DNA from 2 places in the Bradyrhizobium sp. AZCC 2176 genome. Region 1 is predicted to be linked to the other one. Evidence: riboswitches for the same ligand, from Rfam matches in the RefSeq annotation. Region 1 holds a riboswitch; the other holds the start of a gene.
The links. A riboswitch is a leader RNA that binds a small molecule or an ion and turns the genes downstream of it on or off. The one in region 1 is predicted to bind cobalamin.
Positions count from the first base shown of each region.

Region 2: it holds a riboswitch for cobalamin, as region 1 does, so the genes downstream of both, metE (5-methyltetrahydropteroyltriglutamate--homocysteine S-methyltransferase) here and V1288_RS08750 (TonB-dependent receptor) in region 1, are expected to answer to the same signal.

Region 1 covers NZ_JAZHRX010000001.1:1,904,883-1,912,450, forward strand. Annotated here, with positions in the region: gene V1288_RS08735 (ABC transporter substrate-binding protein) at 1-505, opposite strand, end outside; gene V1288_RS08740 (ABC transporter ATP-binding protein) at 505-1,287, opposite strand; gene V1288_RS08745 (FecCD family ABC transporter permease) at 1,284-2,327, opposite strand; cobalamin riboswitch at 2,473-2,671, shown strand; gene V1288_RS08750 (TonB-dependent receptor) at 2,785-5,058, shown strand; gene V1288_RS08755 (hypothetical protein) at 5,145-5,333, shown strand; gene V1288_RS08760 (transcriptional regulator) at 5,448-5,687, shown strand; gene V1288_RS08765 (hypothetical protein) at 5,694-5,984, shown strand; gene V1288_RS08770 (hypothetical protein) at 6,079-6,321, opposite strand; gene V1288_RS08775 (hypothetical protein) at 6,396-6,644, shown strand; gene V1288_RS08780 (hypothetical protein) at 6,800-7,568, opposite strand, start outside.
Region 2 covers NZ_JAZHRX010000001.1:1,388,905-1,396,472, forward strand. Annotated here, with positions in the region: gene V1288_RS06235 (short-chain fatty acyl-CoA regulator family protein) at 1-550, opposite strand, end outside; gene V1288_RS06240 (acyl-CoA thioesterase) at 685-1,116, shown strand; gene V1288_RS06245 (MmgE/PrpD family protein) at 1,113-2,663, shown strand; gene prpC (bifunctional 2-methylcitrate synthase/citrate synthase) at 2,675-3,847, shown strand; gene prpB (methylisocitrate lyase) at 3,858-4,778, shown strand; cobalamin riboswitch at 4,883-5,096, shown strand; gene metE (5-methyltetrahydropteroyltriglutamate--homocysteine S-methyltransferase) at 5,207-7,568, shown strand, end outside.

The DNA.
Region 1 (7,568 bases):
GCCGCGACAATGGCAGCACGCGATAGTGCTGTTCCGAGACCGCGCGGCGGGCGCGCGCCAGCGCCGCATCAAGCCGCGCGATTTCCGCGGCTGCGCGATCGGGATGTCCGGTGATATCGCCGGCCTCGCGGATCTGCTGCCGCGCTTCGTCGAGGGTTCGCGGCACGGCAAGCTCGGCAAGATGAAGTCCCTTGGCCTTCAACAGCTCCCGCGTCGATCGCTTGTCGAACGCACTTGCGACGACAATGTCGGGTCTGATCAGCAGAACGTCCTCGGCACCTCCGGACAAAACCGGATACCGGCTGATGTCGGCCGCCTGCGATTGCCACCCGTCCCGCGAAAACCGACTCAATCCCAGAATCTGTTCGGGATCGGCCAGCGTCAGCAGCAATTGGTCGGTGCAGACATTCATCGATACCAGGCGCGGCAGATTGGTTGCAAGCGCAGCGCCGCCCGGCAATGCGAGCGTCATCATCGCGACCAGAAATGCCAGCCGTCGTCGCATCAGATATCCGCCCAGGGGACGATGACGGCCTCGCGCTGGAATTCCGCGCGATAGGCCGAGATCCGGAACACATCGGCCATCACCTGCTCGGACAGCGCCACGGCCGGCGCGCCCTGCGACACCAGCCGGCCTTCGCGCAGCACCAGCACATGGTCGGCGAACCGCGCTGCGAGTCCCAGATCATGCGTCACGACAATGACGAGCACGCCCTTGTCGGCGGTCGCGCGCAAATTCTTCATGACGTCGATCTGGTGCCGAGGGTCGAGCGAGGCGGTCGGCTCGTCGGCCAGGATGACCGGCGCCTCCACCGCCAGCGCGCGGGCCAGCGCGACGCGGCTGCGCTCGCCGCCGGACAATTCCGTGACGCGGCGATCGCTGAACGCCATCACATCGACCGCCTGCATCGCGCGCAAAACCGCCTCCGCATCCCGAGGCGACAGCCGCGCCGGATCGGTGGCGCCGTGCGGGTAGCGGCCGAGCGCCACGATATCGCGGGCCGGTAGCGGCCAGTGCACGACATGGCCTTGCGGCAAATAGCCGAAGCGTTTTGCGCGCTCGCGCAGCGGCAGCGAAGCCAGCGCCTGGCTGCCGATTTCGATCTCGCCCTCGGACGGGATCAATCCCGCCAGCGCCCGCAACAGCGTGGTCTTGCCGGCGCCGTTCGGCCCGACCAGCGCCACCAGATGTCCCGGCGAGAGCGTCAGCGAAACGTCTTTCAGCACGACGCGACCGGCGAGCCGCACGCAGAGTCCCGTTGCGGTCAGCAGCGCCGCATCGCTCATGCGACACCTCCGCCGAGCGCGCGGCGTTCGCGCATGATCAGGTAGAGGAAGAACGGCACGCCGATGATCGAGGTCAGCACGCCGACCTTGATGTCGGAGGTCGAGGGAATGATGCGCACCGCGATGTCGGCCGCCAGCAGCAGCGCCGAGCCGGCGAGCGCGCTTGGCACCAATAGCCGACCCGGATCATGCCCGATCAGCGGCCGCATCAGATGCGGCGCGACCAGGCCTATGAACCCGATGGTGCCGGTGACGGCGACCGCGCCACCGACACCGAGCGCCACGCCCGAAATCACGAACAGCCGCAAACGTCCGACATCGACGCCGAGGCTTTGCGCGGTTTCTTCGCCGAGACTCAGCGCGCGAAACGCATGGCGCTGGCTGAACAGCATGATCGCGCCGGCGATGATGAACGGCAGCGCCAGCATCACGTGCTGAAAGCTGCGGTCCTCCAGCGAGCCGAGCAGCCAGAACGCGATCTCCAGGACCACAAAGGGGTTGCTAGAGAGGTTCATCACCAGCGCGGTGGCAGCCCCGGCAAAACTCGAAATCGCCAAGCCCGACAGGATGAGGATCAGCAGCCCGGCATTGCGGCCAGCGATGGTCAGCAGCACGAATACTGAAGCGAACGCCGCGATGATCGCCGCCACCGGCAGGGCATAGGAGCGCACATCGGCCAGCCCCAGCGCGATCACCAGCACCGCGCCGAACGCGGCGGATTGCGGCGCACCGAACAGCGAGGGCGAAGCCAGTGGGTTGCGCAGCAGGCCCTGCAGCGACGCGCCCGACAGCCCGAGAATGGCGCCGATCGCCAGCGCCAGCAGCGTCCGCGGCAGGCGGATCTCCCGCACAATCACCTGTGCCACGTCGCTGCCGCCGCCGAACAGCGCTTCCGCCGCCGCAAGCGGCGACAGCCGCACCGGGCCAATACCCAGCGAGATCAGCACCAGCAGCACAACGAGGGCGGCAAGCATTGTGGTCACGCCGATCCTCCGGCGCGCGGCATCCTCGTTGGTCACGGCAACGGTCTCAACACTCATCGATCGTCCTAAAGCAGTTTTACCCGCCCCGGTACAGGAGTTCAGGCAAGGAGCAGGCAGCGTGCTCATGCGGCAAAAATAGCGCACTCGTCCAGTGAGGAATGCTGTGGGCGCCCAAGGCGGATTGACTCGGACTTTGACAAACTTCTACCATAGTTCCGACGGTTCCCGCTTTGGGGATCAAAAGGGAATGCGGTGCGGGGAATCTCCCCAATTCCGCGGCTGCCCCCGCAACTGTAAGCGGCGAATCCTTCGTCATAGGCCACTGGGAATCTCGGTCCTGGGAAGGCGACGAAGGGTAACGACCCGCGAGCCAGGAGACCTGCCGTCAGCCGTGGTCACACGCGAAGATGTCGGTCGGGGAGTACAGGCATTAGCTTCACCTAAGCTGCTCAAAGCACATGGTGAGACTTGGTTCGCTGTGACGTGCCACTGACGTCATACCGAGGCTCTAACTATGTCTTCCACGCTAGCCACAACCATACAGCGGCGTCGCGCCATTCTGTTGGCTTCGACTTTTCTCATACCGGCTCTCTTGCTGGGCGTCTCTGCAGCGCATGCACAGCAAACCACATCGTCGGATGAGTTGCCGCCGATCGAGGTCAATCCGCCCGGCGACGCGAACCGGACCCGAGCCAAACCCGCCACCGACCAGACCTCGACCTCGCGCCGCATCGTGCCTCGCACATCTTCGAGGCCCGACCCCAACGCTGTTCCAGCGCCCGGCCCGGCGGCGGACTCGTTCTCGACCGGCGTAGGCGCTGTCCGGCAATTCAACGGCATCGTCGGCGCATCGACCGCGGTCATAACAGCGCAGGATATCGCGCGTTCGCCGGCCTACACCGTACAGGAAATCATCGCTCAGACACCGGGCGTGCAGCTAACGACCCTGTTTGGCGGCGTTAATGGCGCAAGGACCAGTGTCGACCTCCGTGGCTTCGGTGCGTTCGCCTCCTCCAATACCCTGCTCCTCATCAATGGACGCAGGGTCAATGACGTCGATATGCAAGGCGTGGATTTCTCGACCATTCCGCGCGATTCGATCGAGCGCATCGAAATCACCCGCGGCAACAGCGGCGCGGTACTGTACGGCGACAACGCCATCGGCGGCGTCATCAACATCGTCCTGAAGAACGGCGTCGGCGGCCCGCCCGTCGCGATCCGCGCCGAAGCCGGCGTCGGATCGTTCAACCAGCGGCAGGCCTCTGTTTCGGCCGCGACCAATTACGGACCGTGGTCGACGTCGTTCTACGGCAACGGCATCAAGTCCGACGGCTATCGGGTCAACAACGCCCTCGACCAGCGCAACGGCGTCGGCAATTTGAATTACACCACGCCCGGTCTCACCGCGTTCCTGACGCTCTCGGGCGACGATCAGAAGCTGGGTCTTCCCGGCGGCCGCACGGTTGATCCGGCGACCGGCCTGAACCAGCTCGTCACCGACCGCCGCGGCACCAATACCCCGTTCGACTACGCCAACCAGCAAGGCGCCAACGCCACTGCCGGCTTCACCAAGACCCTGACGAACGGCGTTGACCTCATCGTCGATGGCGGCGTGCGGGACAAGAAGCAGCAGGCCGGATTCTTCGGCCTGTTGCCAACGATCCCGTTCAACTATGTCGACAGCCATCTGCAGACGTGGTCGATCACGCCGCGCTTGAGCATCAAGAACGTGATCTTCGGAATGCCTTCGACCATCCTGACCGGCGTTGATTATTATGACGCGACCTATCACTCAGAGCGTCCGGTCGCCAAAGGCATGATTCCCATTCACACCTACGATTTGTCGCAGCAAACGCTCGCCGGGTACTTTCAGCAAACCATCGGACTGTTACCGACGACAGATTTTTCATACGGCGGCCGCCTTCAACGGACCACCCTGAAAGCCCGGGACATCCTTCAGAACGATCCGAACTGCGCGATTTTCTTCACGTGCAGCGCCCAGAACCTCCCGCTTGACAGCGAGGAAGGCCAATACGCACTGCATATCGGCGTCGAGCATCGCTTCAACAACGTCTTTTCGGTATTCGGTCGCGCCGCGCGCGCGTTCCGCACGCCGAACGTCGATGAAAGGCTCTCCTCGGGTCCCGCCTTCGATCCCTTCTTCAACGCGCTTCCCGGTGACTTCAGGCTGAAGACCCAGACCTCTCATGACATCGAGGGCGGCGTTCGCATCAAGTCTGGACCGCTCGAAGTTCAATCGAGCATCTACAACATGGACCTTGAGAACGAACTTCATTTCAACCCGGTACAGCGCTTCAACGTCAATCTCGACCCGACCCGCCGCTATGGCTCGGAAACCAGCGCGTCGTTTCGTGTCAGCGATACCGTGCAGTTGCGCGGCGGCATGGCCTATACCCGTGCGGTGTTCCGCGAAGGCCCGTTTGCCGGCAACGACGTTCCGCTGGTGTCCCGCTACACCGGCAGCGCCGGCGTCAGTTGGAACATCTGGCAGAACTATCTCGTCGCCGACGCCACCGTGCGTGCCTGGAGCGAGCGCTTCATGGACAACGACCAGGCCAATATTCAACGCTTGATTCCAGCGAGTGCAACGGTCGATTTCAAGCTGAGCGGCGCGTACGAGCGCTTCTTCTGGTCAATCTCCGTCAACAATATTCTCAATGCGCAGTACTACGACTACGCCGTCGAGAGCCTGTTCACGCCCGGCCGCTTCTCGGCCTATCCGCTGCCCGGACGGACCTACATGGTGAAGGCCGGCGCGACGTTCTGACCGCAATAGCCGGCTCGGCGCCACGGCGCACCGGCTTGTCCTGACCTGACGAGACGGTATTCTCCTTCGGGCGATTGCCCGGGAGAATGCTTTTTCATGCTGAACCGCTTCCGTTCCGCGCCAACCGCCATGGCCGGATCAGCGTCCGCATTGCGTTGCGGCAGATGAAGGCCGAAGGACATGCGTCAGCGGCGCTGGGCGCCTGGCTTGCCAGCTTCGATCAAGCCAGCCCCGAGCTGGACGAGGATGACGCGGCCTTTCATCCTGATGGCTGATTTCGCAAGAAAGTGCGCCTTTTTCGACCGAAAATAACGTCCTCTGCGCCCCGATCCGTGGTAAACCGGCCACAGACCGCCCGACGATATCAGTCGTGATTTCAGAGGTATAAGATGGACGATGAGCCGAAGAGCGCTGCCGAGCTGAAGGAAATTCGGCTAAAGCGTAAGCGCGACCAGGAAGTCGAGGGCATCAAGGCGATGGCCGAGATCGCGGCCGCCGATATCGCGATCCGGAAGCGGACAGAGAAGCTGCGCGCGCTCCGTCTGGCGAAGGAAGCGGCCGACCGCGAAAACCCGCCGGAACCTGTGGCCAGAAGCAAGACCAAGACCAGGACCGCGAAAAGAGGCTGACCTGACATGACGAAAGAGGATCGCGATCGGGCCCAGGCGCGTATCGACAAGGCGACAAAGGCGGCCCAGGACGCAAGGTCCGGCAAGGCCGAACGCGACGCCGCGGCCAAGGCCGTGCTCGACAATATGGCGAAGCTGAAGGCGTTGCGGCTCGCGCGCGAGGCAGCCGAGCCACAACGTGCGCCGGCCGCAAGGGCCGCAAAGAAGGCGCCCGCCGGCACCAAACGGCCAGCCGAGAAATCGGTGGCCCTGTCCGAGTGGCTGGCTAGCCAGCAGAACGGCGGACGGCGAACCTGAGGCCGGATTTACCGGTGTCATCATGCCCGGCAAAAGCGCGAAGCGCGTCTTCGCGCTAAACGACCCGGGAAAGTTAAGTCAGATATCCGCAGCGTTATGCCGGACCTGGCCAGTCGATCAGCGACCGCGTCTTGTTCTCGGCGTCGTAGACCTGCACCTGAAGCATCTGGAATCGATTCTTCAGGGCCATGCCGGCCTCTTCGGCCGCCTCGACCGTCTCGTGATGCGATTTGAAATGACCGTCCACCACCAGCGAGTAACCGGTGGTCGGCGCCTTGTCGGCTCGGATCATTTTTCGCGGCTGCGGTTCGTCCGCCGCGATGCGGGGCTTCTTCATGCTTACTCCGTGTGAACGCCCCTTGGACTGAACGCCGCAAAAAGGGCAGGAAAATTGGTGTGGCCAGCGTTAAGATGCCGGCCAAGCGCAACAGGATTGAGGTCATGCCGTTACTCCGAATCGGCATGCAGAGCAAACGCCGATTCAGCCGGCGAAAAAGGCATCACATGGGCGGAACTGGCAGAAAGAGCGAGCCTCCGAAAAAACCCGACGACAAATCGAAAAAGCCGGAACGTGCGCCGGTCGAGGATGACGACTACGAGGACGGCGATATCGCCACGCCGAAGCGCGACCGCCACGGCAATGACGACGAGCCGTTGTAGCGCGGCAAGCAAAGGTGTCATCGCCCGCCAACGGGTCGCGCGAATGCGCGCCCGATGACGGGCTCCGGCGGTCGATCCAGTACGCCGAGGCCTTTCCGTACAACATCGGCACCGCGGAATACTGGATCGCCCGGTCAAGGCCGGGCGATGACGATCTATGTTTGGCCAAACCCCTCCTCCTCAATCGTCCGGATACTCCCGAGATCGAGCAGATGCGCACCAAAGCCGCCACGCGCGAGTTTGACCGCTGATTTCGGCGAGGCCAGCAGCCATGCCGCCGTCACCGCAAGCGGAACGGCGCAGATCCAGTCCGACCGCACCGGCGTGAGTTCTTCGGTGCTCCCGGCATAAGGTCCGCTGTGCGCAAACAGGCGCACGCATTCCCTGGCGATGTCGCGCCGCGTACCACAGCGCGCGCTGCATCCGAGCAGCGCCTGCATCGCCAGGTGCGTGAGCACGCCCTCGCGTCCCTCGGGCGATGCTGCCGGCGCCTCGCCCAGCGATATCAGAAGCAGGAGCCCGACCAGATCGACGCCGGCACGATATGCGTTGACGGGCTCGACCAGGCGCGGATTGCAATCGATCAGCAGTGGCGCGCCGCCGCCATCGGGCATGATGTAGTCGATCGACAGCGCACCGTGCCAATCGAGCGCTTGTCCGACCTTTTCGAGATGAGCGCGAACGGCAGGCCGCCTCACGCTCTGCTTGATCGCCTCGCCGCCGCCCACGCCAGGCATGACCTGCCGATAGGCATGAAAGCCGACCATTCGGCCACGGCAAAACACCGACTGCGCCTTCTCGGTCGTACCGGCGATAAGGTCCTGCACCAGCACCTCACCAGCGAACGCGTCGCCGGCGCCGAGATCGTGCAGCGCGCCTTCGAGATCGGCGGCATTGCGAATGAACCAGATGCCGCGGCTCGCG
Region 2 (7,568 bases), 520 kb from region 1:
GGCCCGGCGTCATCCGCCCGATCGGTAACCCCATCCGGCCGGCGATCGCCTCCGCCGCGTCGTCGAGCTCAGCAATATAGTTGTGCTGCAGATAGAAGAAGTCGCGGACTTCCTCGAACGGCGTGGTCGGCAGAACCGCCGCTGCGGCCTGACGGTCCTCGCCGAGCCGCGCGGAGATGGCCGCATATTGCTCGGTGGCATGGCGATACTTCTGGTTGAGATTGACCAGCGCGCGCCCGACCGCAGGCATGTTCTGCGCGAGTTCACGAAGTTCGGCGATAGCAATCGTCTCTCCCAATGCAGGATCCGCCAGCGCTTCGCGAAGGTCCGAGATCAAGCGCGCTTCGTCGCCCTCGGCGAACGACTGCACGTCCAGGCCGAACACCGAATTGAGCGCCAGCAGCACCGGCACGGTGAGCGGCCGCTGATTGTTTTCCAACTGGTTGAGGTAGCTCAGGGAGATCCCGAGCTTCCCGGCAAGTGCCGCCTGCGTCAGGCGCTGCTCCTCACGCAGCCTTTTCAGCCGCACGCCCATGAAGGTCTTTTTCATCGCATCACCTTCGCAACCTTTGCAAATAAACCGGCTCGTCTTCGCAAGACTATGCTTTTTCAGCCATTTCGATGGTGCACGTTTGTAGATATTGCGAAGTCGGTACGGAATAACAAGTCGTCCGGAGCAGGAAAATGCATTCAGTGGCGTCGCCAACCCTTAATCCCGACGAAACCCGGTTCGTGGAGATGGTGTTTCCGGAGCAGGCCAATCACTACGGCACGCTGTTCGGCGGCCATGCGCTGAGCCTGATGGGCAAGGCGGCATTCGTCACGGCCACGCGGCACGCGCGGCAGAGCGTCGTCATGGCGACCTCGGACAAGATCGAATTTCATGAGCCGATCCATGTCGGCGAACTCGTCGAGCTCGTTGCCCAGGTCGTACGGGTCGGCCGCAGTTCCATGACGGTTGCCGTCGACATGATCCGCGAAGACCTGATCAGCGGCAGGCGGAAATCCGCGGTGCGCGGAACGTTCGAGATGGTCGCGGTGAACGAATTCGGCCGTCCGGTCCCGATCACGCAACCAGCCATGACCGGTTCAATCCAGAAGGAAGCTGCGTCTTGAAACAGCATACCGTTCGTACTTTCAAATCGGCCGATCATCTGCCGCGCGCGGAGCAACTGGCCTGGAAGATCGCCGAGGTCGCCGCCGACCCGGTCGGGGTCGAGAGCGACGTGGTGGGGATGCTGGGCAACCGCATCATCGATAACGCCGCCGTTGCCGCCGCCTCGATCGCGCGGCGTCCTGTTGTCAGCGCGCGAGCGCAAGCCGAGACGCATCCGTTCCAGCCGGGAGCCACCGTGTTCGGGTTGACGCGGTCGCAGCGGATTTCGCCGGAATGGGCCGCCTGGGCCAACGGCGTCGCCGTCCGCGAACTCGATTTCCACGACACGTTCCTGGCGGCGGACTATTCGCATCCCGGCGACAACATTCCGCCGGTGCTGGCTGTCGCCCAGCATTGCGGGTTGACGGGCGCGGACCTCGTGCGCGGGCTGACTGCGGCGTATGAAATTCAGGTCGATCTCGTGAAGGGCATCTGCCTGCACGAGCACAAGATCGATCACATCGCCCATCTCGGGCCGTCGGCTGCCGCCGGAATCGGCGCGTTGCTCGGTCTGCCGGCCGAGACGATCTATCAGGCCGTCCAGCAGGCGCTGCACGTCACCACCACCACGCGGCAGTCACGCAAGGGCGAGATCTCGAGCTGGAAGGCCTATGCGCCGGCCTTCGCCGACAAGATGGCAATTGAATCCGTCGATCGCGCGATGCGCGGCGAAGGCGCGCCGTCACCCGCCTATGAGGGCGAGGACGGCTTCATCGCCTGGCTGCTCGGTGGCCCGCGCGCGGAATACGCGGTGCCGCTGCCTGAGAAGGGCGAGCCGAAGCGCGCCATTCTCGACACTTACACCAAGGAGTACTCGGCGGAATACCAGAGCCAGGCGCTGATCGACCTGGCGCGCCGGCTGAGACCGAAAATCGGCGATCTCTCGACGATCGAAAGCATCGTCATCCACACCAGCCATCACACCCACTACGTCATCGGCACCGGTGCCAACGATCCGCAGAAGATGGACCCGAAGGCGAGCCGCGAAACGCTCGACCATTCGATCATGTATATTTTTGCGGTCGCGCTCGAAGACGGCGGCTGGCATCACGAGCGATCTTACGCGCCCGAGCGTGCCGGCCGCGAGACGACGGTTGCGCTGTGGCGCAAGATCTCCACGGTCGAAGACCCCGCATGGACCCGCCGCTACCACAGCCACGATCCGAAGGAAAAGGCGTTCGGCGGCCGTGTCGTCTTGAGACTGAAAGGCGGCTCCGTCATCAGCGATGAAATTGCGCTGGCAGATGCACATCCACTGGGCGCCCGCCCGTTCAAGCGGCCGGACTACATCCGGAAATTCCGCAACCTGGCGGAAGACGTGATTGCCCCTGCTGAGCAGGATCGCTTCATCGCAACGGTGGAGCGACTGGCGTCGCTGAAGGCGGGTGAGCTGACCGACCTGACCTTCACGGTTGATCCAAAATTCCTCGGCAGCACGTCAACGCACGGCATCTTCGATTGGCGCGACACCACCCCGGCCACAGTCCAGCGCGCCGCTAATCGATAAGGGAGATTGAGATGACGGACATCAAGCCTTCGCCCAAGAAATCGGTCGCGCTCTCCGGCGTGATCGCCGGCGATACTGCGCTGTGCACGGTCGGCCGCACCGGAAACGACCTGCATTATCGCGGCTACGATATTCTCGATGTCGCCGAAAGCTGCGAGTTCGAGGAAATCGCGTATCTCCTCGTTCACGGCAGCCTGCCCACTCTGTCGGAACTCAGAAACTACAAGGCCAAGCTGAAGGCGCTGCGCGCCTTGCCGCTCGCGGTGCTGCAGACGCTGGAATTGCTTCCCGCCGCTGCGCATCCGATGGACGTCCTGAGAAGCGGCGTTTCCGCACTCGGCTGCATCCTTCCCGAGGCCCATGATCACAACCAGCCCGGCGCCCGCGACATTGCCGACCGGCTGATGGCCTCGCTTGGATCGATGCTGCTCTATTGGCACCACTACGCCCATCATGGCCGCCGGATCGACGTCGAAACCGACGACGATTCGATCGGATCGCACTTCCTGCATCTGCTCCACGGCAGGAAGCCGCCGCCATCGCACGAGCGCGCGATGCATACTTCGCTGATCCTCTACGCGGAGCATGAGTATAACGCCTCGACGTTCACCGCGCGCTCGATCGCCGGCACCGGCTCGGATCTCTATTCCGCGATAACAGGCGCGATCGGCGCGCTGCGCGGGCCGAAGCATGGCGGCGCCAACGAGATCGCGTTCGAAGTGCAGAAGCGCTACGGAACTACGGAAGAGGCGGAGGCTGATATCCGCCGCAGGGTCGCGGCCAGGGAGGTCGTGATCGGTTTCGGCCACCCGGTCTACAGCATTGCCGACCCCCGCAACAAGGTGATCAAGGAAGTCGCGCGCCGCCTGAGCATTGAAAGCGAGAACACCCGCATGTTCGAAATCGCCGACCGGATCGAGGCCGTCATGGCCGACGCCAAGAAGATGTTCGCCAATCTCGACTGGTTCAGCGCGGTCTCCTACCACGCGATGGGGGTGCCGACCGCGATGTTCACGCCCCTGTTCGTGATTTCCCGAACATCCGGATGGGCGGCGCATGTGATGGAACAGCGCATCAACAACAAGATCATCCGCCCCGCCGCGAACTATATCGGCCCGGAGAATCTGAAGTTTGTGCCGCTGCATGAGCGTGGCAAAGCCGCCGTCGCCCCTCGCGCCGCATAAGGAGGCAACAATGGTGTATCTCCTGGGTTCCGACATAGCCGACACGCCGGCCGGGGCTCGCTTCCGCGACCTCCTGAACAAGCCGGACATTCTCCAGATGCCGGGTGCGCATAACGGAATGGCCGCGCTGCAGGCCCGTGACGCCGGCTTTTCCGCGCTCTATCTGTCGGGCGCGGCGATGACGGCTTCGATGGGCCTGCCGGATCTCGGCATTATCACGATCGAGGAAGTCGGCTTCTTCATCCGCCAGGTGGCGCGCGCCAGCGGCCTGCCGGTACTGGTCGATGGCGACACCGGCTATGGCGAAGCGCTCAATGTCATGAACATGGTGCGCACCTTCGAGGATGCCGGCGCTGCCGCCGTGCACATCGAGGACCAACTGCTTCCGAAGAAGTGCGGCCACCTCAACGACAAGAAGCTGGCGGATGCGCGCGACATGGCAACCAAGGTCGCCGCCGCCGCAAAAGCGCGGCGTCATCTTTATCTGATCGCAAGGACGGACGCTGCGGCCAGCGAAGGCATGGACGGCGCGGTGGCGCGTGCAAAGCTTTATCTGGAAGCGGGGGCGGACGCGATCTTCCCGGAAGCAATGATTTCGCGCGAGATGTTCCAGGAATTCGCCAGGCGCGTTCCCGGTGCTCCGCTGCTCGCGAACATGACGGAGTTCGGCAAGACGCCGTTCTTCACGGCATGCGAGTTCGAGGCGATGGGCTATCGCATGGTGATCTGGCCGGTGTCGTCGCTCCGCGTCGCCAACAAGGCCCAGCAGAACCTGTTTGCTACCCTCAAGCGCGACGGCAGCACCCGCAAAATGCTCGACCAGATGCAGACGCGCGCCGAGCTGTACGCAGCGATCGGGCTGCAGGATTACGAGGCGCTCGACGCCTCCATCGTCAGAACCATCGTTCCCACAGCCATGCCGCAGAGGTGAATTATGTAGTTATCGCGCTTCGATCGGAATGGCGTCCATCGAATGATGGCAGAGAGCGCCGCGGGGGAACGACCGATCTCATATTGACTGAGATCGCCGTTGACCTTAACTGAACTCGTCGTGGTTCTTCGGGCTGGATCGGCCCGAAGCTAAGAGGGAAGCCGGTGCGGCCGAAAAAGCCAAAGCCGGAGCTGCCCCCGCAACTGTAAGCGGCGAGTTGCTGTCCAACAAAGTCACTGAGACCTCACGGGTTTCGGGAAGGCCGGACAGCAGCATTGACCCGCGAGCCAGGAGACCTGCCTCGACAACATACACGTCCTCGGGCGGGGTGTCCCGGTGGTGCGGTTGCGATTCCGCGCGCGCTCCGCCGTACGCGGAATCCAGACGTGTCACTTCGGCCTTTGCCCCCAACTTTTGGGGTTAAGCCAATGTCTTCAACATCGTCATCTTCTACATCGTCTACTTCCACCATCTCTACTTCCTCGCTTCCCGTTGCTGCCCTCGGCACGCCGCGGATCGGCCCGCGCCGCGAGCTGAAATTCGCTTTGGAAAGCTTCTGGTCGGGCGCAACCGACGAGGAGGCGCTGGTCGAAACCGGCGCCGGGCTTCGCGCGGCCAACTGGGCGCGCCAGAAGAAACTCGGCGTCAGCGTGATCCCGTCGAACGATTTCTCGTTCTACGACCAGATGCTGGATACGTCAGTGATGGTCGGCGCGATTCCTGAAATCTATCGCTGGAACGGCGGCCCGGTCCCGCTCTCGACTTACTTTGCGATGGCCCGCGGCGCGCAAGGCAAGACGCACGAGGCGAGCTGCGGCCATACGGATCATGGGCACGATGCCGCCCACGGCGCGCCGGCGCAGGAAATGACAAAATGGTTCGACACCAACTATCACTACATGGTGCCCGAGCTGGCGAGGGATCAGCAGTTCACCCTCGCCTCGCGCAAGCCGATTGAGGAATATGAGGAAGCCAAGGCGTTGGGCTATCAGACCCGCCCCGTGCTGGTCGGCCCGGTCACGTTCCTCAAGCTCGCCAAGAGCAGGGACGCCGGCTTCAATCCGTTGTCGCTGCTCGACCGGTTGCTGCCGATCTATATCGAGGTGCTGCGCGAACTGGCCTACGGGGGCGCCGACTGGGTGCAGATCGACGAGCCATGTCTCGTACTCGACCTCGACATCGTCGGGCAGCAGGCGCTGCATTACGCCTATACAGAGATCACCAATGCGGTGCCGCAGCTCAAGATCATGCTCGCGACCTATTTCGGCGGGCTGGGCGCTAACCGCGATGTCGCGCTGGCGCTGCCCGTCGCCGGCCTGCATCTCGATCTGGTGCGTGCGCCAGATCAGATCGACGACCTCGCCGGTTTTCCAAAAGACCGCGTGCTGTCGCTCGGAATCATCGACGGCCGTAACATCTGGCGCGCGGACTTGAACCGGATTCTTGGCCGGCTCGAACCCGTGATCGCGAGACTCGGCAAAGACCGCGTGCAGATCGCGCCCTCCTGCTCGCTGCTGCATGTTCCGATCGACCTGGCGCTGGAAACGGGGCTCGATTCCGAAATCAAGAGCTGGCTGGCGTTCTCCGTACAGAAGCTCGAGGAATTGACCACGCTCGGGACGGCGCTTGCCAGCGGACGTGGCAGTGTCGAAGCCGCCCTGCGGGTTTCGGACGAGGCGGCCGCCGCCCGCAAGGCTTCGCCGCGAATTCACGATGCGAAGGTCGCGGCGCGCATCGCCGGCATCGATGACGCCATGCGTCGCCGCGCCAGCCCATTCGCCGAGCGCGCCGGCGTCCAACACGAGCGCTTCAACCTGCCGGCCTTCCCGACCACGACCATCGGCTCGTTCCCGCAGACGGCCGAAGTCAGGAAAGCCCGCGCCGCGCACGCCAGCGGCGCCCTGACGGACGAAGTCTACAAGGTCTATCTGCAGGACCAGACCGCCCGCGCGGTGCAGTGGCAGGAAACCATCGGTCTCGACGTGCTCGTGCATGGCGAGTTCGAGCGCAACGACATGGTGCAATACTTTGGCGAACAGCTCGCAGGCTTTGCCTTCACCGCAAACGGCTGGGTGCAATCCTACGGATCGCGCTACGTTCGCCCGCCGGTCTTGTTCGGCGACGTCTCCCGCCCGAAACCGATGACGGTCGAGTGGTGGCAGTACGCCCAGTCGCTGACAAAAAAGCCGATGAAGGCAATGCTGACCGGTCCCGTCACCATCCTGAACTGGTCCTTCGTGCGCGATGATTTGCCGCGCAGCGAAGCCTGCCGGCAGATCGCGCTCGCGATCCGCGACGAGGTCGCCGATCTCGAGGCGGCCGGCGCCGGCATGATCCAGATCGATGAGGCGGCGCTACGCGAGGGTTTGCCGCTGCGCAAATCCGAATGGAAAGCCTATCTGGACTGGGCCGTCGATGCCTTCCGCCTCTGTTCCTCCGGCGTGCGCGACGAGACGCAGATCCACACCCATATGTGCTATTCGGAGTTCAACGACATCATCGGCGCGATCGGCGCGATGGACGCCGACGTGATCTCGATCGAGACCTCGCGCTCGAAAATGGAGCTGCTCGACGCGTTCAGGAACTACAGCTATCCGAACGAAATCGGCCCCGGCGTCTACGACATCCACTCGCCGCGGGTGCCCGAAATCGAAGAGATGACCGCCCTGCTCAAGCTGGCGCGGATGCGGCTCAACGACAGCCAGATCTGGATCAATCCGGATTGCGGATTGAAGACAAGGAAATGGGAAGAGGTGCGGCCTGCGCTCGTCAACATGGTGGCGGCGGCTC